Regions from separate parts of the Lysinibacillus sp. NPDC056220 genome, predicted to be linked through region 2. Evidence: riboswitches for the same ligand, from Rfam matches in the RefSeq annotation. Region 2 holds a riboswitch; each other region holds the start of a gene.
What was found. Region 2 has a riboswitch for S-adenosylmethionine ahead of metK (methionine adenosyltransferase). Riboswitches for the same ligand answer to the same signal wherever they lie in the genome.

Region 1 (5,327 bases), on a different contig from region 2:
AATTCACATTGCCGATGAGACACTCTGCTTTTACCAATTGACATTTAATACGATCTATCTTAGTGAAGCTCATTCTCCTACTAGTCTCTTTACAAGTGTTAGAGAACTACGTCTTCTTCCCTTCTCTCAATGCAATAGACTATTAGAAGCTATTTATCGGTGTCGTCAAACAAAAGATGAGCACACTGTTTTTGAGCAGCATGTTCGTTTCCAAGAATTGATATTATTTATTTTTGAGCAAAACCGAACGAAGCCTCTACAACAAAGTGATCGTCAATCTGTAGAGCAATCTATCCAATATTTGCACAACCACTTTGGAAAGGATTGGACTGTCGAACAGCTAGCAGAACTGGCAGGTGTACCAAAATGGAGTTACTCACGCATTTTTAAAGATATTACGGGACAAATACCTCTGTATTATTTAAATAGTATACGTATTGAAAAAGCCAAACAGTTATTAATGACAACGAATGATCGTGTATTTGAAATAAGTCAGTCTATTGGCTTTAATAATGAATACTATTTCAATCGTCGTTTTAAAGAGCATGTAGGTATTTCCCCAGGGCAATTCCGACGAAGTCAGAGCAATAATGTACGCGTATTCGCACCATTCTTAGAGGACTTCTTTGTAGCTTTAGGTATTACGCCCATTGCGCAATTCAGTCATTCCAAGTGGGGAAAACAAGACTATTTAGGTCTACAGGATGTGCCTGATATCGATGTACAGTATGGAAAAATGGAACACCTCTTTCACTATAAACCAACATTAATTATGTTAGATGCTGGTATAGAGCGTTGGGAAACCTGTCTTCATTTAAATAAGTTGGCCCCAATCTGTCACCTAAACAACCCTGGAGAGGACTGGCAATCGACTCTATTTAAAATTGCAGATTTAACAGGGAAAACCGCTATGATGCAAGATATTATTACGGAATATGAGGACAAGGTACAGAGGGCTCGAAAAATTCTAGGTAGATCCGTTTACGGACAAAGTGTGGCATTTCTTCGCATTTCAGCCATTGGCATTACACTGTATGCTGGCCCTGATTGCGGTTATACAGGGCCAATTCTATACCGTGACTTAGGCTTAACGCCTGATCCATTGGTGTGGAAAATACCGCTTAATCAGCGTAAAGCTCATCTGACTTCAAATCAGCTGCAACAACTAGACGCTGATCATTTGTTTATCACCTTCGACAAGCAACACTCCATTTATGAGAATGAAGAGCGTACTATTTTAACATCCTCTATGTGGAAAAACCTAAGGGCTGTTAAAAGAAACTGTGTCTATGAGGTGGATTTTTTAACGTGGATGAATTATGGAATCCTGTCACATAGCAAAAAAATAGATGATGTATTAAACGTTCTTGGCTAAAGAACAAAAGGGAAGCGCGCCATCGCTTCCTTTTTTAGTTTGTGTGGCATACCATTCAGCATAGTATATTAACACTTCAGTACAGGAATGGCGTTATTCAAACACCTAAAAAGATCATGATACATAAGATAAGATATCAGCTTCTGGCTAGGAGGAATTGATTTGTATTATAATCCTTATCCTTATTTTATTCACCCCTACCATTACCCGATACCATCGACAGACCATCAACTTGCAGCTAGAAACTTTTCACAACATTTAGCAATGCCGACTAGTAATAGTCCCTTTCCCCCTGTTGATACACAAAAATTAATATCTTCAGCTACGCGGATAAAGACGATTATGCAGCAGGCACAATTACTTACAGATAAAATTGATAGTTCTCAACAATTTGCACATGACTTAAAGAATGCTGCACAGCTTTCAAATAAAACAGAGGTCGAAAAATTAATTACATCCACAGGCATTACTACAAAATTTGAAACCAACTATACACCAGATAATTTTAGAATACAGCTTATGGATAGTGCCTGCTGTCGAGTAACGTTAATTTTGAATTGGTAAGTAAATTAATTTTAACCCTGTAATCCTATCAAAGTTGTAAACTATAAAAATATATGTTAAAGTATTTATACTATTATTTCTGAAAATTCTTATATCCTATTTCTTATCTAGAGAGACGGAGGGATCGGCCCGATGAAGTCTCAGCAACCAGCTCAAGCAGTATGGTGCTAATTCCTATTGGCAAAATTTAAGCCTGAAAGATGAGAAGACGCACTACCTATGTTTGATTCCGGGAGTCCTCTTCGATTGAGGACTCTTTTTTTATTGACTACTACTTTTAGAAAGCAGGGAATTTAATGTCTAACGAACTTTTACAAGCATTGCACTTACTAAAATCAAAACAATGGGTCGATTTGACACATACCTTCGGCCCAGACTCACCTCATTTTTTCATGTTTGAAGATGCTAAATTTGAAACATTATTCTCGCATGATGATGGATTTTTTGCACAGCAGTTTTCTTTTCCTGGACAATATGGAACACATATTGACCCACCCATTCACTTTGTAAGAGATACTCGATTTATAGATGAATTAGCACTAAAGGAGCTTGTTCTTCCGCTTATCGTCATTGATAAATCACAGGAGGCTGCTAGTAATCATGACTTTACGCTCAGTGTACAAGATATTCTAGAATTCGAGACACACTATGGACAGATTGAAGAAGGTACATTTGTGGCACTGCGAACAGATTGGAGTAAGCGTTGGCCAGATAAAGAGGCATTTAGTAATAAAGATGTCAATGGAGATAATCATCTCCCAGGTTGGGGCTTGGAGGCCTTACAATTTCTATTCAAGGAACGTAAAGTAAGTGCAATAGGTCATGAAACTTTTGATACTGATTCTGCCACTGATTTTCGTCAAAGTGGCCAATTAGTTGGTGAATATTTTGTCCTCAATCAAGACACTTATCAAATTGAGCTCATGACTAATTTAGACAAGCTACCTCCTAAAGGTGCTATTATTTTTAATATAGTACCCAAGCCTGAAAAAGCATCTGGATTCCCTGTACGTTCATTTGCCATCTTGCCATAACAAAAAGTCGGTAGGAATCCTACTGACTTTTACTTTTGTACGTTTCTTTTTTTAAATAAATAATAAACAATTAACATGACTAGGACAAACAGCAAGATGACGTACATACTGTAATGAGATAAATAGTAACCGACGAATCGCCATTTCTCTCCTAGCACTTTTCCTAAGGTTATAAATGTAAAAGTCCATATAAATGCCCCTGTATAAGCAAAGAAAGCGAATTTCCTATATGGATAATTATTAATAGCGGCGATATAGGCTGTTAGATGGCGTACACCAGGAATAAAATAGCCAGCAATTAATAAAAAAGGCCCCACTTTCATAAACATTTTTTTAGTAAATTCAATTTTTTGCTCAGTTATATGAATCTTTGGCCCATATTTCTGCAAGAGCGGTAAGCCAAATCGACGGCCGATATAGTAGCTTAAAGTAATCCCCCCCATTGCGCCAATCAGAGCACTTACTAAAGCTGGGATATGTCCAAGGCTTTCTCGATAAACACTATAGCCTACATAAGTTAAAAATACTTCATCGGGAAGTGGCAACCCAACAATGCCTCCAATTAGGATCACGATGATGCCAAAATACCCGTAATGTTCAATTAGAGATTGCACATGCTGCGCCATTTTTCATCCCACCTAATACATTGTTCTATATACTCATAACTGTATACCAAAAGAGTCTCTCAAGCCTCCACTTTACTTCCTTTCCATGTCGTTAAATAATGTGCAGCTTTCGTAAAGCAAAATCTATGCCGCCTTCAATGGATTTCTTTGTAACAAAATCTGCAACATTTTTTAGAGCTTGGCTCCCATTCCCCATAGCTACCCCAAGGCCAACCAGCTCTAGCATATCTATATCATTCTCTCCATCTCCAAAAGCTATGGCATCCTTAGCATTAATCTCAAAATAATCAAGTACAGCCTTTACGGCTATCGACTTGGACACATCTTGCTGTAAAACATTCACAATATAAGGATGCCATCGTTGCCGTAATATATTCGAAAATTGACGAGCTAATCTTTTTTCAGCCTGTTCATCAGCATAAAGGCACATAAGAAAAACCTCTTCATCCATAATGCTTTCTTTTCTAACTGGAAAATCACATAAAGACAATGTCTCTTGCATCGCGCTTAAGGCTAATGGATTTTGTATATCATTCATCGTAAGTTGTTCTGTAAAAAATGTTAAGGAATGCTGATGTTGCTGTGCAAAAGCTTGAACATTTTGAACAATGCCCTTCTCAATCGGAATTTTATGTATCACAACATCCTTGTGTTTCACATATGCCCCATTCGCTGTAATAAAGGTTTCAATCCCTAAATTTTTCAGCTCTTCACACATGGACAACGGTCTTCCTGTCGCAGCCACAAGATAGATTCCCTTTTCCTGTAATAGTCGAATAGCCTGCCTCGTACTTTCCTCCACAGCACCATTCTCATAATTGATTAGTGTACCATCCACATCAAAAAATACTATTTTATACGTCATCTGCTCCACCCTCTCATAGTAAACTTTTGAACTATACAATTCGAACCGTCCATTAAATAAATTGTACATAATTCGACAAACTTTTCGGTAACTATATAACTTACTTTAACTACACCGATAAATACTATTACAAGCACATTTCTAATGATATTTAACTAAAAAAACGAGTATTATTTTTAATTTTATAATTCCAAAGGAGTATACCAAAGAACACAGAATTGTTAAAATGGAAGATAATGAATTAAATACATTGAACGATTATTGATTACGTATAAATAGAACAAAAGAAATAATATTATTGAGCATGCAAAGGAGTTGATTCTTATGGCATTTAACATCTACTACTATGAAAGTAGCGTAGATTGTAAATTTTGCAAAAAGCATTTTACAACGTATAAAGTACGCCCAAATCGATATAAAATTATCGAGGAACAAACAGATTTCATGCCCGTCTATGATGGTCTTAACCCTTTGCTGTATGAAGTTGCCGTGTGCCCACATTGTGGCTTTGCCTTCCATAAATCCATGACACGTACATACGGACCTTTCATGCAGCTTATAGATGAACTATACATTAAAGAGCTACAGAAACCTATGAGTATCTGTCAAGAGCGTACAATCGATGATGCCATTATAAGCTTTAAGCTTGCTTACTTAGTATCTCGCGCATCAATGGAAGAATCGCTTTTGATGGCTAATTTCGCCTTAAAAATTGCCTGGTTATATCGTATAAAAAACGATGAAGAATCAGAAAAACGCTACCTTTTTGCCGCTAGAGATTTTTACAGTAAATCATTTGCTTCTAATCAGGAAGGTGGAGAGCGAATTCAATTTTTACATGCCGAGCTAAGCCTCCGACTTGG
Region 2 (5,327 bases):
ATAACAATTTGCCCATTCTTTAAATTGAAATTCCGTTAACTCTTGTTGATGAAGCCAATTACGCATTTGTCGAGTTTCCGTAATTTTATCTTTTTCAGCTGTCATAATTAACATAGGCATATTAGGAAATTCGTCCTTAGGTAGCATAACTAAATTTCTCATCATCTGCTGAAGCTCACGATACCATTTCACCGAAACTACAGACATAAATGGTATATCATCCTTCATTTCTTCTCTACCCTCTACGCTACGCGTCAATTTTTCAAATGTCAGGTCATGTGTCAATTTTACATTTGCTGTTAATGCACTCAGGCTTGTTAAAGCATTTGATAATTTACCTGGTAATAGCTTCAATTGCAGCCATGGTGATGTCAAAATAATACCTGCACACTCATACTTTTTCTTTTGCATTGTATGAAGAACTAAAGTAGCGCCTAGTCCATGTCCTATTACAAAGGTTGGTAAATTATATGAAAATGCATTCTCAATCAAATTTCTTGTATATTTATTGTACAATTTGAAGTCCTCATCATGGACACGGGCAAATCTTGCATTGACACCATGATTCGGTAAATCTCCCATGACTATGTGGAAGCCTTCCAATCTTAATTTTTCTATCAGCCATGCATACCAACGGTGGTTTTCATAAGCACCATGAAGAATAGCAATCACAGCCTTTGCTTGTCCATCAGCTTCCCATTTCCACATTTACATAGTCCTCCTAAAAAATAATTACACTTTGATTATATCGAAATAACAGCTCATTTTAATTTTATATTTCCTTAAAGTTGCGTATTTGATACGATAATACTATATCTACAAAAAGAAAAGAGGCGATTCTCATGATTTATCCATTCAAAGATAAAACACCAACGATCGATCCATCTGTTTTTATTGCCGATTACGCAACCATTACTGGAGACGTAACTATTGGAGCTGAAACAACTATTTGGTTCAATACCGTGATCCGCGGCGATGTTTCCCCAACAATAATAGGTAAACGAGTAAGTATACAAGATCTTTGCTGCTTACATCAAAGTCCTAAGTTTCCACTCATTATTGAAGATGAGGTCACAGTAGGACACCAAGTAACTTTACATAGCTGTACCATTCGAAAAAAAGCCTTAATCGGAATGGGCTCCATTATTTTAGACGGTGCGGAGATTGGAGAGGGTGCATTTATTGGAGCCGGAAGTTTAGTGCCTCCTGGTAAAGTCATTCCTCCAAATAGCTTAGCATTAGGACGTCCAGCCAAAGTTGTACGAGAATTAAATGCTGAGGATAAAGAGGATATGGAACGTATCGTACGTGAATACGCTGAAAAGGGTCAGTATTATAAATCTCTACAAAAATAAAAACCTACAAAGAAATTGTACCTTCATAAAAAATTCCTCGCTTTCCATGACATTATTTGTTCAAGGAATAAGGGCGAGGTATTTTTGCAAAAAAACAAAAGGGGCAGAAAAGCCCCTTTTGTTCATAATACATTAGAATAATTTCCTAAAGACTTCAGCACTTTAGCACAATAGTTTACAGCTGTGCTTTTATGCGTAATGCGTCAGCTTTATCAGTTTGTTCCCATGGGACGTTTACATCTGTACGACCAAAGTGTCCATAAGCTGCAGTTTGTTTATAAATTGGACGACGAAGATCAAGCATTTTAATGATACCTGCTGGGCGTAAATCAAATAGCTCACGAACCCATTCTACAATTTTGCTTTCCGTCACTTTTCCTGTACCAAATGTATCTACAGCAATGGAAACAGGCTGTGCAACGCCAATTGCATAAGCCAACTGTACTTCAGCGCGTTCTGCTAAACCAGCTGCTACAATATTTTTAGCTACATAACGTGCCGCATAGGCAGCTGAACGGTCTACTTTTGTTGCATCCTTACCTGAGAATGCACCACCACCATGTCGTGCATAACCACCGTATGTATCAACAATGATTTTACGGCCCGTTAAACCAGCATCTCCTTTTGGTCCGCCAATTACGAAACGGCCAGTTGGATTGATAAAGTATTTTGTGTTTGTATCTAATAATTCGCTTGGCACTACAGGAGCAATCACGAATTGTTTTAGATCGGCCTGAATTTGTTCAAGTGTTGCTTCTTCATCATGCTGAGTTGAAATAACAATTGTATCGACACGAACAGGTACGTTATTGTCATCATACTCAATTGTTACTTGTGTTTTACCATCTGGGCGTAAATAAGCTAACTCCCCAGATTTACGAACTTCTGTTAAACGACGTGCTAATTTATGAGCTAAGCTAATTGGTAATGGCATTAACTCAGGTGTTTCATTACATGCATAGCCAAACATTAAGCCTTGGTCTCCTGCACCAATCGCTTCAATATCTGCATCTGTCATAGAACCCTCACGGGCCTCTAAAGCTTGGTCAACGCCTTGGGCAATATCTGGAGATTGCTCACCAATTGCTACAAGTACTGCTAAGTTTTCAGCATCAAAGCCATATTTACCACGTGTGTATCCAATTTCCGCCACAGTATCACGTACAATGCCTTTAATATCTACATAAGTAGAAGTAGTGATTTCTCCTGCTACTAATACTAATCCTGTTGTTACAGTTGTCTCGCACGCTACACGTGCATTTGGATCTTCTGCTAAAATAGCATCTAAAATGGCATCCGAAATCTGGTCACAGATTTTATCTGGATGCCCTTCTGTTACACTTTCTGATGTAAACAGTCGACGGTTTGTCATTTAGTTTTCCTCCTATTACTCTTACAAAAAGTATTTGTACGGTACTCATTACCCATGTCAAGTCCGCTCCTAAGGATTGAACTCTCTCAAGCCGCTGTTGTTGTCATTTCACTTTACGAGAAAAAATAACTGCTACTTAAAAACACGAGGATTTCGAAAGACCCGTCATTATAATAAGGAAAGAACTACATATACTTACCTTTACATTAATTTTTAACAATAAAAAAATCCTTTTCTCACGTTACTATACATGAGGAAAGGAATAATGACTTCGTTACCTTTCACTCTTATCGTTCAAGGGATTTTCCCTTGCATCAGGTTGGCACCAACGCATGTTGTGAAATAATACATGCAGGTTGCCGGGTTTCACAGGGCCTGACCCTCCACCAGCTCGGGATAAGAGTATCCGTTCAATTTTCATGTTACTGAAAAGGTCAATCGTTGTCAAATATTTTCTTATGTATTACTGTATAGAAAGGAAGAACAAAATTATCACCATAAAATTTTCATACTTGGGTGATGATGTAAATAGAAGAAATTTAATCCCTACAACATACCTAGCTTCTTGTGGTAACATATGTGTGGCTCAAATTTTAGACAATTTACTGTAGCATTGAATGTTTTCTACTCGAAAAACATTATTTTTTGTCAGTTTATTGAAAAGTAATAAAAACTCTAAAATAATTTCTTAATTAGTATAGATTATTTAACCCATTGTGTTATACTATTTTTGAAATTAAGAAAAAATCCCTCTAAACCAAGGGAATACTATAAAAAAGGATGGTATTTAATCGATGAATTCAGTAGAAATTGCAAACGAACTGAAGGAATTATTAAACGGCGGTAACATTAATGTTCAACTTTCAGTACCACAATTAGCAGAAAAAGCTACTTCTCGTGGTGAGGCAATGTTAACAGTAGATGGCGCAGTTCGTGCAGAAACTGGCAAATACACTGGTCGTTCACCTAAAGATAAATATACAGTAGAAGAAGAAAGCACAAAAGATCAAATTGACTGGGGTAAAGTCAATCAACCAATTTCCTCTGAAGTGTTCGATAATCTGTATGTAAAAGTAATAAAATATTTAAAAGAACGTGATGAATTATTCGTATTCAAAGGTTTTGCTGGTGCTGACAAAGATTCACAATTAAGCATCCAAGTGATTAATGAATACGCTTGGCACAACCTTTTCGCTCATCAATTATTTATCCGTCCGACTAAAGAAGAATTAGCTTCGCATGTTGCAGACTTCACTGTCATCTCAGCTCCTAACTTTAAAGCAGATCCTGCGGTTGACGGTACTGCTTCTGAAACATTCATCATTGTATCACTTGAAAAGAAAATTATCTTAATTGGTGGTACTGAATATGCTGGTGAAATGAAAAAATCTATTTTCGGAATTATGAACTACTTATTACCACAACAAGGAATCCTTTCTATGCACTGTTCAGCAAACGTTGGTGAAGCTGGCGATGTAGCATTATTCTTCGGTTTATCTGGTACTGGTAAAACGACATTATCCGCTGATCCAGACCGTAAGCTAATCGGTGACGATGAACATGGTTGGTCTGATAATGGAGTATTCAACATTGAGGGGGGTTGCTATGCAAAAACGATCAACCTTTCTGCTGAGAAAGAACCAGAAATCTACAATGCAATCCGCTTCGGTTCTGTTTTAGAAAACGTAGCTGTTGATCCAGAAACTCGTATTTGTGACTATGATGATGGCTCATTAACAGAAAATACACGTGTAGCTTATCCAATCCAATACATCGAAAATATTGTTGATCCATCTGTAGCAGGTCATCCAAAAACAATCATCTTCCTAACAGCTGATGCGTTTGGCGTATTACCTCCTATCAGCAAATTAACAAAAGAGCAAGCTATGTATCACTTCTTAAGTGGTTTCACTTCAAAACTTGCTGGAACTGAACGTGGTGTAACAGAGCCAGAACCAGTATTCTCTACTTGCTTCGGTTCTCCATTCCTTCCACTTCCTGCAACAGTGTATGCAGAAATGTTAGGTCAAAAAATTGATGAACATGGCGCACAAGTATACCTAGTGAACACTGGTTGGACTGGTGGCGAATATGGTACTGGTAGCCGTATGAAGCTTTCTTATACACGTACAATGGTACGTGCAGCTATCGATGGTAAATTAACAAATGTTGAAACGACACAAGATGCTGTCTTTGGCTTACACATCCCAACAGCAGTTGAAGGTGTACCTTCGCAAGTGTTAAATCCTCGTGAAGCATGGGCAGATAAAGCTGCATACGATGCTAAAGCTGCTGAACTTGCAGGCTTATTCAACGAAAACTTCAAGAAATTTGCAAACGTTTCGGAAGCCATTACTACACTTGGTGGTCCATTAAAATAACAACTAGAACAAGAAAAGGGAACGATATGATTCGTTCTCTTTTTCTTTCCCATACATAAACAGAAGCTAATATAGGAGATACATATGAAAAGAAAATACAAATTACTAGTAGCATTAATTACTATATTATTGGCATTAATTATTGGTGCTGGTTTTTTTGCAGGCAACTACTTTTATAATCTGGCATTAAATCCTGATACTGATAAAACAGCAGTTCTA
Region 3 (5,327 bases), on a different contig from region 2:
AATTTAGATGTTCAGCTAGTGCTCGTAGAAAAAAATACATATTTAGGTGGTAAATTATATTCAGCCTATGAACAAGGTTTTATTATGGAAACTGGTGCTGATTCTATTGTAGCTCGCCATAAAGGTGTAATGGAGCTAGTGCAGGAGCTAGATTTTGAAGATCATCTCGTTTACAACGAAACAGGTATATCCTATATTTATACAAATAACGAGCTGCACGCCATCCCAGCGGATTCTACTTTCGGTATACCTATGAGTGTGGCATCACTTGAAGAAAGCACACTTATCTCTGATCAGGCCAAACAAGAAGCTTTAAAAGATTTAACTTTACCCAATGCAGGCTTTACAAAAGAAAGCTCGATAGGGGAATTTCTAACTTATTACCTTGGTGAAGAGCTAGTGGAAAATCAAATTGCACCAGTTCTAGCAGGTGTCTATTCTGGTGATTTACACCAGCTTTCTATTGCCTCCACTTTACCGTATTTAATTGACTATAAAAATGAATATGGAAGTATCATAAAAGGTTTTGATGCGAATCGTGAGCAATTTGTTAAAGCAGCTAATAAAAAATTTATTTCATTTCAAAATGGATTATCCTCTTTAATTGAGCGATTAGAGCAAACATTAACAGATGTAGACATCATTAAAGGTGTAGCCACAAGTCAGGTCAAAAAAATGGAGAACCACTATTTGATTTCCTTAACAAGTGGTCAAAACATTGAGGCAGATTATGTTGTTCTAGCACTACCAAATGAGGCAGTCCAAAGTATATTGCAGGACGACTCCTTAACACATTATTTTAATCAGTTTACTACAGCGTCAGCTATTACCATTTATCTGGGCTTTGATGTGCCTGATGCAAACTTACCAGCGGATGGTACAGGCTATATTGTATCTCATAATTCTGATGTCACTTGTAATGCAGCAACTTGGACGAGTCGTAAGTGGAAGCATACATCGAAAAACAATCAATTACTTGTGCGCCTATTCTATAAGAGTATAAATCCGGCGTATGAGCAGTTACGTGATATGACTGATGATGAATTGGCAGCGGTTGCTTTAGAAGATGTTCGAAAAAGCCTAGGAATCGATGAAAAACCAACCGTTGTGAATGTTACAAAGTGGATTGATCAAATGCCTAAATATGACTTAGCACATCGTGAAGCGCTGCAAGGCTTATTACTAGAGCTAAATGAAAACTACCCGAATTTATCGATAGCAGGTTGCTCTTATTTTGGAGTAGGTATTGGTGCTTGCATTCAAAATGGGAAAAAAATTGGTGAAGAGCTTGCGGAAGAACTATCCAATCTTTAAGTTTTTAAGCGGAAAAATTCTTTGTTGTGAGAAATAGTCTTGACTCATACGTCTGTAAACGATATGATTCTTTTAATTATTTAAAAAATTCATACTTAATAATTCTTATCAAGAGAAGCAGAGGGACTGGCCCATTGAAGCTTCAGCAACCAACTTTTTGTCAGGTGCTAAATCCAGAAGACCGTTGAGTCGAAGATGAGAAGGAACAATAATGATGAGTCGTTAAAGCCTTCTTTTTATATAAAAGAAGGCTTTTTATTATACAGAGATAGAGGAAGAGAGGCTAGATTTATGGGATTGCTGGAAAGGTTAAAAACACATGTATTGACGGCAGATGGTGCAATAGGCACAGTGTTGTATGGCTATGGATTGGAGTATTGCCATGAGGAAATGAATGTTCAAAGACCTGAATTAATTGAAAAGATTCATAGAGAGTACATTGCAGCTGGTGCTGATATCATTCAAACGAATACATACGGTGCCAATGCCATTAAATTAGCTCGCTATGGACTAGAATCGAGTGTCCAACGATTTAATGAAGCAGCTATTACTATTGCCAAGCGAGCAGCAGCAGATGGCGGTCAATTTGTTTTAGGAACAATAGGTGGTATTCGTGGTATTCGTAAAAGCGATGCCACATTAAATGACATTTTAAAGACCGTTGAAGAACAGGCAAGTGTGCTACTTGCAGGGAATCCAGATGGCCTTTTACTCGAAACCTATTACGATTTTGAAGAATTAACAGCAACATTAAAAATGCTACGCGCCAAAACTAATATACCGATAATTGCTCAAGTATCTATGCATGAGCCTGGTGTTTTACAAAATGGTATGTCTCTAAATATTGCACTACATGAGCTAGAGATTCTTGGTGCAGATATAGTAGGTGTCAATTGCCGTCTAGGTCCATATCATACGATTCAAGCCTTTGAGGGTGTAGAACTTCCAGAAAAGGCGTTTATGTCGGCCTATCCAAATGCTTCGTTATTAGATTTAGAGGATGGGCGTGTTGTTTATGAGTCGGAGGCTGATTATTTTGGTCGCGCTGCTGTCGAGCTGCGTGATCAAGGGGTACGCTTAATTGGGGGGTGTTGTGGTACGACACCAAAGCATATTGCAGCCGCAAAGAAGTATTTAGAGGAGCTATCACCAGTTAGTGAAAAGTATGCGAAACCTGCAAAGATTGAGATTGTTCGTGATGCAGAGCCAGCTAAGTATGAACCACTTCATGAAAAAGTAAAACGTGAGCGCTCGGTCATCGTGGAGTTGGATACGCCTAGACACTTAGAAATAGAAGGATTTCTTGAAGGGGCCAAACAACTATATGAGGCAGGTGCCGATGTAGTGATGATGGCAGACAATTCATTGGCATCCCCACGTATTAGCAATATTGCAATGGGTGCCTTATTGAAAAGTACGAATGGTGTACGCCCTCTTACTCATATTACCTGTCGAGATCGTAATTTAATTGGCCTGCAATCGCATTTAATGGGCTTAAATGCATTAGGGATTCATGATGTGTTAGCTGTTACGGGTGACCCAACGAAGGTTGGAGACTTTCCTGGTGCCACCAGTGTATATGATGTCTCCTCGATGGAGCTTATCCAATTAATTAAACAATTAAATGAGGGAGTCTCTTTCTCAGGGAAACCACTCCGAAAAAAGGCAAATTTCTCTGTGGCTGCTGCATTTAACCCAAATGTTCGTGTTTTAGATCGTGCTGTTGCACGCTTAGAAAAAAAGATTGAGCATGGGGCAGACTACTTCATTTCACAGCCTGTGTATACGAAGGAAAAAATGATAGAAATTTATGAAGCAACCAAGCATTTACAAGCACCGATTTATATTGGTATTATGCCCGTTACGAGTTATAAAAGTGCTGAATTTTTACATCATGAGGTGCCAGGTATTAAATTATCTGAAGATGCTTTAGCAAGAATGAAAGCATGTGGTGAAGATAAGGAACGCGCCACACTTGAAGGTATTGCAATTGCCAAGGAATTAGTAGAAGTGGCTGCGCAATATTTCAATGGAATTTACCTCATTACACCATTTTTACGCTACGATGTGACATTAGAGTTAATGAAATATATAGAGCAATTGGATGAACAGAAAAAAGGGGTAAGTATAAATGGCTAAGCACTTAATTGAAGAACAACTTGATAAACGAATATTAATTCTTGATGGCGCGATGGGAACAATGCTGCAAAATGAAAACTTAACAGCAGATGATTTTGGCGGGGAGGAGCTAGATGGGTGTAATGAAAATCTAGTGCTAACTAGACCTGATGTCATTGAAAAAATACATCATAAATACTTAGAGGCAGGAGCAGATATTATTTGTACGAATACATTCGGTGGAACACCACTTGTATTAAATGAATATAGTCTGGGTGCAAAAGCGGAGGAAATTAATAAACGTGCAGTCGAGATTGCTCGCCAAGCAGTAGATAATTATTCTACTTCTGATTGGCCCCGCTTTGTTGCTGGTGCAATGGGTCCAACAACTAAAACACTATCCGTAACAGGTGGTATTACATTTGATGAATTAGAAGAAAATTTTTATGTACAAGCAAAGGCATTGATTGAAGCAGGGGCAGATGTGCTTTTACTAGAGACAAGTCAGGATATGTTAAATGTGAAAGCAGGTACCCTTGGGGTAACGCGTGCTTTCGAGAAAACTGGCAAAGAGCTACCTGTTATGATTTCTGGAACGATTGAGCCTATGGGTACTACTCTTGCAGGACAAACCATTGATGCTTTTTATATTTCCATCGAGCATATTCAACCACTATCAGTGGGCTTAAACTGTGCAACGGGACCGGAATTTATGACGGATCATATACGCTCGTTAGCAGAGCTGTCAACAGGGTATATTAGCTGTTATCCGAATGCAGGCTTACCGGATGAGGAAGGATGTTATCATGAGTCTCCAGAATCTTTATCGCAAAAATTAAAAGGATTTGCAGAAAAAGGTTGGCTCAATATTGTAGGTGGATGCTGTGGTACAACTCCAGCACATATTGCGGCCATTCGTGAAGCTTTAAAGGATGAAAAGCCTCGTCAGCTACCAGAAAAAACGCATGGTCACGTAGTATCAGGGATCGAGCCACTTCTATACGATGATTCTATGCGTCCGTTATTTATTGGGGAAAGAACAAATGTTATTGGTTCCCGCAAATTTAAAAACTTAATTATTGATGGAAAGTTTGAGGAAGCGGCTGAGATTGCAAGGGCGCAAGTGAAAAACGGCGCACATGTCATAGATATTTGTTTAGCGAACCCAGATCGGGATGAATTAGCAGATATCCGTGGCTTTATGCAGGAGGTCGTAAAAAAAGTGAAGGTTCCACTTGTTATTGATTCCACAGACGAAAAGGTTATTGAAGAGGCACTCAAATTTTCGCAAGGAAAGGCCATCATTAACTCTATTAATCTAGAAGATGGCGAAGAACGATTTGATGCAGTATTGCCATTAGTGAAAAAGTATGGTGCCTCGTTAGTTGTGGGAACAATCGATGAGACAGGGATGGCAGTCGATCGTCATCGGAAGCTTGAAATTGCTGAGCGTTCCTATCAACTACTAACAGAAAAATGGGGAATTGAACCTGAAGATATCATCTTTGACCCATTAATGTTCCCAGTAGGAACGGGGGATGAGCAATATATTGGCTCAGCACTTGAAACAATTGAAGGAATACGTCTCATCAAAGAAAAAATGCCTCGTACTTTAACGGTGCTTGGCGTTAGTAATATTTCGTTTGGCTTACCACCGGTTGGACGCGAAGTTCTCAATGCTGTATATCTTTATCATTGTACACAGGCTGGTTTAGATTATGCCATTGTAAATACCGAGAAGCTAGAACGGTACGCATCTATTCCAGAAGCAGAAATAAAACTAGCCAATGATTTGTTATTTAATACAAATGATGAAACATTAGCTGTATTTACCGATTTTTATCGTGACAAAAAGAAGGAAAAGACGGAAGCTGATATTCCGAAAACTGTAGAAG
Region 4 (5,327 bases), on a different contig from region 2:
TCTTCTAAAGACTTATACTTTTTAGAGTAAATACCAATTGGCTCAATATGAACACCACCAGCATTGACGAAATCATAGCCATTGTCTTTAATTTGCAACTCTAAATACGGAATATGTTGGAAGTAATTTGCATCCAACTCTTTTGATTCTAAATCTTGGTTTGGTAGCACATAGTCTGTATATGTTTCTACTTTAAGGTCAATACCTTTCTCAGCTAAAATCGGTTTTGCTTTATCTAAAATTACTGCATGTGGTGTATTAGAAGCTCCCACTGTTAAAGTAACGTTTTCTTTACTATCTGTTTTATCACCAGATGCTGCATTTGAATCCTCTTTTTTATCAGTACCGCAAGCTGCTAATGCTAGTACAAGTATTGATAAAAATAATCCTGTTAATAACTTTTTCATGTATGACACTCCCTTTATTTTAATGAAAATATGTTAGCGGTAAGAACCGGAATAACCTCAGTTTTATTAACGTTTATCAATTTTTTCTGTAATGAAATCACCTATCCATTGGATGATAAAGACTACTACTAAGATCAAAATAGTTGCCATTAATGTCACATCTTGGCGATTTCTTTGGAAACCGTCTAGGAAGGCTAAGTTCCCGAGACCCCCTGCACCGATTATCCCTGCCATTGCTGTATAACCGACAAGTGCTACAGCCGTAACAGTAATACCCGAAATGAGTGCTGGTAATGATTCAGGGATCAGTACTTTCCAAATAATTGTGGCTGTTTTAGCCCCCATTGAACGAGCTGCTTCAATAACACCCTTATCAATTTCTCGTAGCGCAATTAATACCATACGCGCATAGAACGGAGCCGCACCGATAATTAAAGCAGGTAAAGCAGCATTGGCTCCACGGATTGTACCAAGTAAAAACTTAGTAAATGGAATTAATAAAATAATTAACACGATAAATGGAATAGAACGGAATATATTAACGAGTGACCCTGTTAAAAAACTAACAATTTTATTAGCCCATAACTGATTCGGACTAGTTAAAAACAGAACAATCCCAATGGCTAACCCTAGAATAAATGTAATAACTGTTGAAATGGCCGTCATATATAATGTTTCATATGTAGCCTGCCACATGCTATCCCAGTCTACATTCGGAAAGAGATTAGTTAGCATCTGCAATCACCTCCGTTTGCACTTCCACTGTATTTAAATAGCTTAAGGCTTCAGTCACGTTTGCTTTCGACCCATCAATTTGCACAATGAGAGTACCATATGCACCATTTTTGGTTTGCGAAATATTCCCATGTACAATGCTTACTTCCACATCGAATTGCTTTACTAGATGTGAAATAACTGGCTGTTCTGTTTTTTCACCAACAAAAATCAATTTGACAAGTTGTCCAGTTGGATAATTTGCTTTGATTTGTTCTACTGTATCCTGTGTTTCCTTTGTATTGGTAATTTGCGCTACAAATTTCTTAGTAATGGCAGCCTGAGGAGCCTGGAAAACTTGCAATACTTCTCCACGCTCTACAATTTCGCCTGCCTCCATCACTGCTACACGATGACAAATCTTGCGGATGACATGCATTTCATGAGTAATGAGGACAATCGTTAACCCTAAACGTTCATTAATATCCACCAGTAAATCAAGAATGGCATCTGTTGTCTCAGGGTCTAGAGCAGATGTAGCCTCATCACATAGTAAAACCTCTGGATTATTGGCTAATGCTCGCGCAATCCCTACACGTTGCTTTTGTCCACCAGAGAGCTGTGATGGATATGCTTGATCACGACCTTCTAGGCCAACAAGTGCTATCAATTCCTTCACCCGTGCCTCACGTTGAGCTTTTGATACACCTGCGATTTCTAATGGGAAGGCAATGTTTTCTGCAACTGTTCGTGACCAAAGTAGGTTGAAATGTTGAAAAATCATACTAACCTTTTGTCTAGCTGCTCTAAGCTTTTGACCTTTAATCGATGAAAAAGCCTGATTGTTCACTGTTACTGTTCCTGTTGTTGGTTTCTCTAAGCCATTAAGTAAACGAATCATCGTACTTTTACCAGCGCCACTATAGCCGATAATGCCAAAAATTTCACCCTTATTAATAGTCAGGTTAACATCTTTGACTGCCGTTAATTCGCCATTTGCTGTTTTGTATTTCTTCGTTATATTTTGAAGCTGTATCATAGCGAATACTCCTTTTCTTATATAAAAAAACCCCTCCACTTATAGACAAGTAGAAGGGGTCACGTATTATACGTTGAACCGTTCTCTCATCTTTCAAAGAAAAATCTTTGGGTGATTTGGCACCTTTTCACTATGTGATGGTTGCCGGGCTTCATAGGGCACTTCCCTCCGCCGCTCTTCATAAGAGTTCGATATATTTAATGTTTTAGTAATATATTTGTTACTTTACCACGCTAATAAAGTTCAGTCAATTGATTTTTTTAACAATTCGTACAAAAAAGGTACGGATTGAAAAGCATAAATCTTTTCTGTCACTTTGCCACCGTCACAAACAAGTAAGCACGGAACGCTTTCAATTTGATGCTCAAAAGCAATTTGCTCCAAAAAATTAATATTTGCTTTCCCTAGCTTTAGGTGAGGTAATAGTTGTTCTACAATTGACATCATTTTCGATGCCACTGCACAAGTACCGCACATCGGTGTATATAAATAAAACGCAGCTTTTTCTCCGGACTGTAATGCCGTTTCCCACTGCTCTTTCGACCATTCTTCCATTTAGTTCACGCAACCTTACAAAATATATTCATTATGGATTGAGAAATGCGCACGAAGTAAAATCATGGCTAACACTTTTCTAGGTGTCGTTTCTACTTCCTTATATGTTGGCATTGTCCGTAAATGCTCCGCTTCAGGATAATGTCTGTCCATTAATGCACGTAGCTTATCGCCTGAAGTATCGGCATCAAAAAAGGTAAATAGCTCATAGCCCTCATAGGGATCGATTAGCTCTTCTAATTGATGCACACCAATTGTTCCATTCGTACATAGTATTGTAACATTCTCGTTTAAAATTGGCTCAATTTGTAGCTTATCTGAGCGTCCTTCTACTATCAAGCATTTCCCATCGAACATTACGCCACCTCCATTTAGACATTCCCACTTATACGTTATTATATAATAAAAAACGCCGGTAGTTTCCGACGTTTTTTGATTATGGCTTGTCTTATTCTGCTGTCATCTCTTCGTATTGTTCTGCTGTCATAAGTTTATCAACTTCTGATGCATCAGCAGGCTCTACGACGATCATCCATGCTTTTTCATATGGTGATTCATTAACGAATTCTGGGCTATCTTCTAAATCTGCATTAACTTCAACTACAGTACCTGAGATTGGTGCATATAATTCAGAAACAGTTTTTACTGATTCTACGCTACCGAATGGATCATCCGTTTTGATTTCATCGCCAACTTGTGGAAGCTCAACGAAAACGATATCTCCTAATTCAGATTGTGCGAAGTGCGTAATACCAATACGTACTTTTCCATCTTCTACTTTAACCCATTCATGCTCTTCAGAGTAACGTAAGTCTTTCGGTGTGCTCATGCAAAAAACCCCTCCATAATTATGTAATATATTCACTTTCAGTGTGCCATACTTCTCCTATAAAAACAAGAATAAAAACGGCTATATCCAAGCTTGCTCAAAATCGGATTCTTTAAACCCTAAAGTTACTTTTTTTCCATCTGTTACGAGTGGACGTTTTATTAACATCCCATCCGAAGCAAGTAGCTCAAGCTGTTCTTCCTCAGTCATATCAGCTAGCTTGTCCTTCAAACCAAGGTCACGATATTTCATGCCTGAAGTATTAAAAAACTTCTTCAAAGGAAGACCACTGACTTGCCATAAAGCTGTTATTTCATCCTTTGTTGGCGGCTGCTCTACGATATGTACCTCTTCATAGGAAACGTCATGATCATTTAACCACTTTTGCGCTTTTTTACATGTTGTACATTTGGGATAATGGAAAAATTGAATCGTCATTAAAATGCTCCTTTGCTGTCTTTTTCTGTAGTATACCATCATAATCATCGAGAATGGTGGAACTTCGCTCATTTCCGTAAGTCTATCCATCCATTTTGTATTTTTATCCGTTACTTTGACAAATAATTTATTTGGCACAATAAAAAACTAGCTACCCACTTACGGATAGCTAGCATTTTCCTACGATTAAACGATATATTTTTCTGCTTCAATTAATTTCACAGATGCTTCACGTTTCTTCGTAATGAGGTTGTATGGATTATTACGTGTTAATTTACGTAATGCAGATAATGTCATACGTGCTGCATCACCATCTGCGGAAGCCAGAATTGTATCTTTTGCTTCTTTTTCGATTTCTGCAAATGCTTCTTGGCAGAAAATTTGAGTGTATAGCAATTTTTGATGTGCTTTTTCAACGCCATCACGAGCAATCGCTTTTTCTGTGCGTAATACAGCTGATTCCATTGCAAATAATTGATTAGCGATATTAGCAATATTCACTAATACTTCTTGCTCTTGATCAAGCTTCGCACCAAAGCGTTGTGCGGCTAAGCCTGCAGCTAATACAGCAATCTTCTTGGCATTTTTCACTAAGTATTTTTCCTGAGCTAGTGGTTCAGTGCCGATATCCTCTGGCATTAGCATTAGAAGCTCTTGCTGTAAATTTTGCGCAACCTGTAATAGTGGCAGCTCACCTTTTAGTGCCTTTTTCATAAATGTACCTGGTACAATCATGCGATTAATTTCATTTGTACCTTCAAAAATTCGATTAATACGAGAATCACGGTATATACGCTCTACCTCATATTCAGCCATGAAGCCATAACCGCCGTGTAATTGTACAGCTTCATCTGCAATATAATCTAATGTTTCTGATCCAAATACTTTAGCAATGGAGCATTCAATCGCATATTCAGCGATAGCACCTGCAATCACTTTTCCTTCCTTTTGCTCCTCTGGGCTTAGCTGGCTTAAACGGTCTTCAAATAAACCCACAGTACGATAGTTTAATGACTCTGATGCATACAAATGAGAAGCCATTGTTGATAATTTTTCTTTTGTTAGGTTGAAGTCAGATAGCTTTGTTTTAAATTGCTGACGTTGGTTTGTATATTGTACCGCTAGCTCAAATGCGCGTTTTGATCCACCAATTGTTCCAACCCCTAGTTTATAGCGACCGATATTTAATATATTGAAGGCAATGACATGCCCACGACCAATTTCACCTAATAAATTTTCTACTGGCACTTCTGCATCTTCTAACACAAGTGTACGGGTAGATGAAGACTTAATCCCCATTTTCTTCTCCTCAGGACCGACTGAAACACCATTGAATGTACGTTCC

Region 1: another riboswitch for S-adenosylmethionine. It lies ahead of ACOZBY_RS15605 (cyclase family protein); the one in region 2 lies ahead of metK (methionine adenosyltransferase).
Region 3: another riboswitch for S-adenosylmethionine. It lies ahead of ACOZBY_RS20265 (bifunctional homocysteine S-methyltransferase/methylenetetrahydrofolate reductase); the one in region 2 lies ahead of metK (methionine adenosyltransferase).
Region 4: another riboswitch for S-adenosylmethionine. It lies ahead of ACOZBY_RS18190 (methionine ABC transporter ATP-binding protein); the one in region 2 lies ahead of metK (methionine adenosyltransferase).

Annotation. Positions count from the first base shown of each region.
Region 1 is NZ_JBMOXD010000004.1:179,521-184,847, forward strand. It holds gene ACOZBY_RS15595 (helix-turn-helix domain-containing protein) at 1-1,375, shown strand, start outside; gene ACOZBY_RS15600 (hypothetical protein) at 1,538-1,939, shown strand; SAM riboswitch class I at 2,040-2,146, shown strand; gene ACOZBY_RS15605 (cyclase family protein) at 2,236-2,973, shown strand; gene ACOZBY_RS15610 (DedA family protein) at 3,003-3,599, opposite strand; gene ACOZBY_RS15615 (Cof-type HAD-IIB family hydrolase) at 3,691-4,464, opposite strand; gene ACOZBY_RS15620 (DUF2225 domain-containing protein) at 4,789-5,327, shown strand, end outside.
Region 2 is NZ_JBMOXD010000002.1:32,172-37,498, reverse strand. It holds gene ACOZBY_RS05270 (alpha/beta hydrolase) at 1-708, opposite strand, end outside; gene ACOZBY_RS05265 (gamma carbonic anhydrase family protein) at 843-1,355, shown strand; gene metK (methionine adenosyltransferase) at 1,531-2,727, opposite strand; SAM riboswitch class I at 3,012-3,130, opposite strand; gene pckA (phosphoenolpyruvate carboxykinase (ATP)) at 3,522-5,108, shown strand; gene ACOZBY_RS05250 (alpha/beta hydrolase) at 5,193-5,327, shown strand, end outside.
Region 3 is NZ_JBMOXD010000010.1:75,783-81,109, forward strand. It holds gene ACOZBY_RS20260 (protoporphyrinogen oxidase) at 1-1,314, shown strand, start outside; SAM riboswitch class I at 1,417-1,516, shown strand; gene ACOZBY_RS20265 (bifunctional homocysteine S-methyltransferase/methylenetetrahydrofolate reductase) at 1,606-3,453, shown strand; gene metH (methionine synthase) at 3,446-5,327, shown strand, end outside.
Region 4 is NZ_JBMOXD010000007.1:23,490-28,816, forward strand. It holds gene ACOZBY_RS18180 (MetQ/NlpA family ABC transporter substrate-binding protein) at 1-407, opposite strand, end outside; gene ACOZBY_RS18185 (methionine ABC transporter permease) at 474-1,142, opposite strand; gene ACOZBY_RS18190 (methionine ABC transporter ATP-binding protein) at 1,132-2,160, opposite strand; SAM riboswitch class I at 2,244-2,347, opposite strand; gene ACOZBY_RS18195 (thioredoxin family protein) at 2,404-2,715, opposite strand; gene ACOZBY_RS18200 (hypothetical protein) at 2,731-3,072, opposite strand; gene gcvH (glycine cleavage system protein GcvH) at 3,164-3,544, opposite strand; gene ACOZBY_RS18210 (arsenate reductase family protein) at 3,626-3,982, opposite strand; gene ACOZBY_RS18215 (acyl-CoA dehydrogenase family protein) at 4,169-5,327, opposite strand, start outside.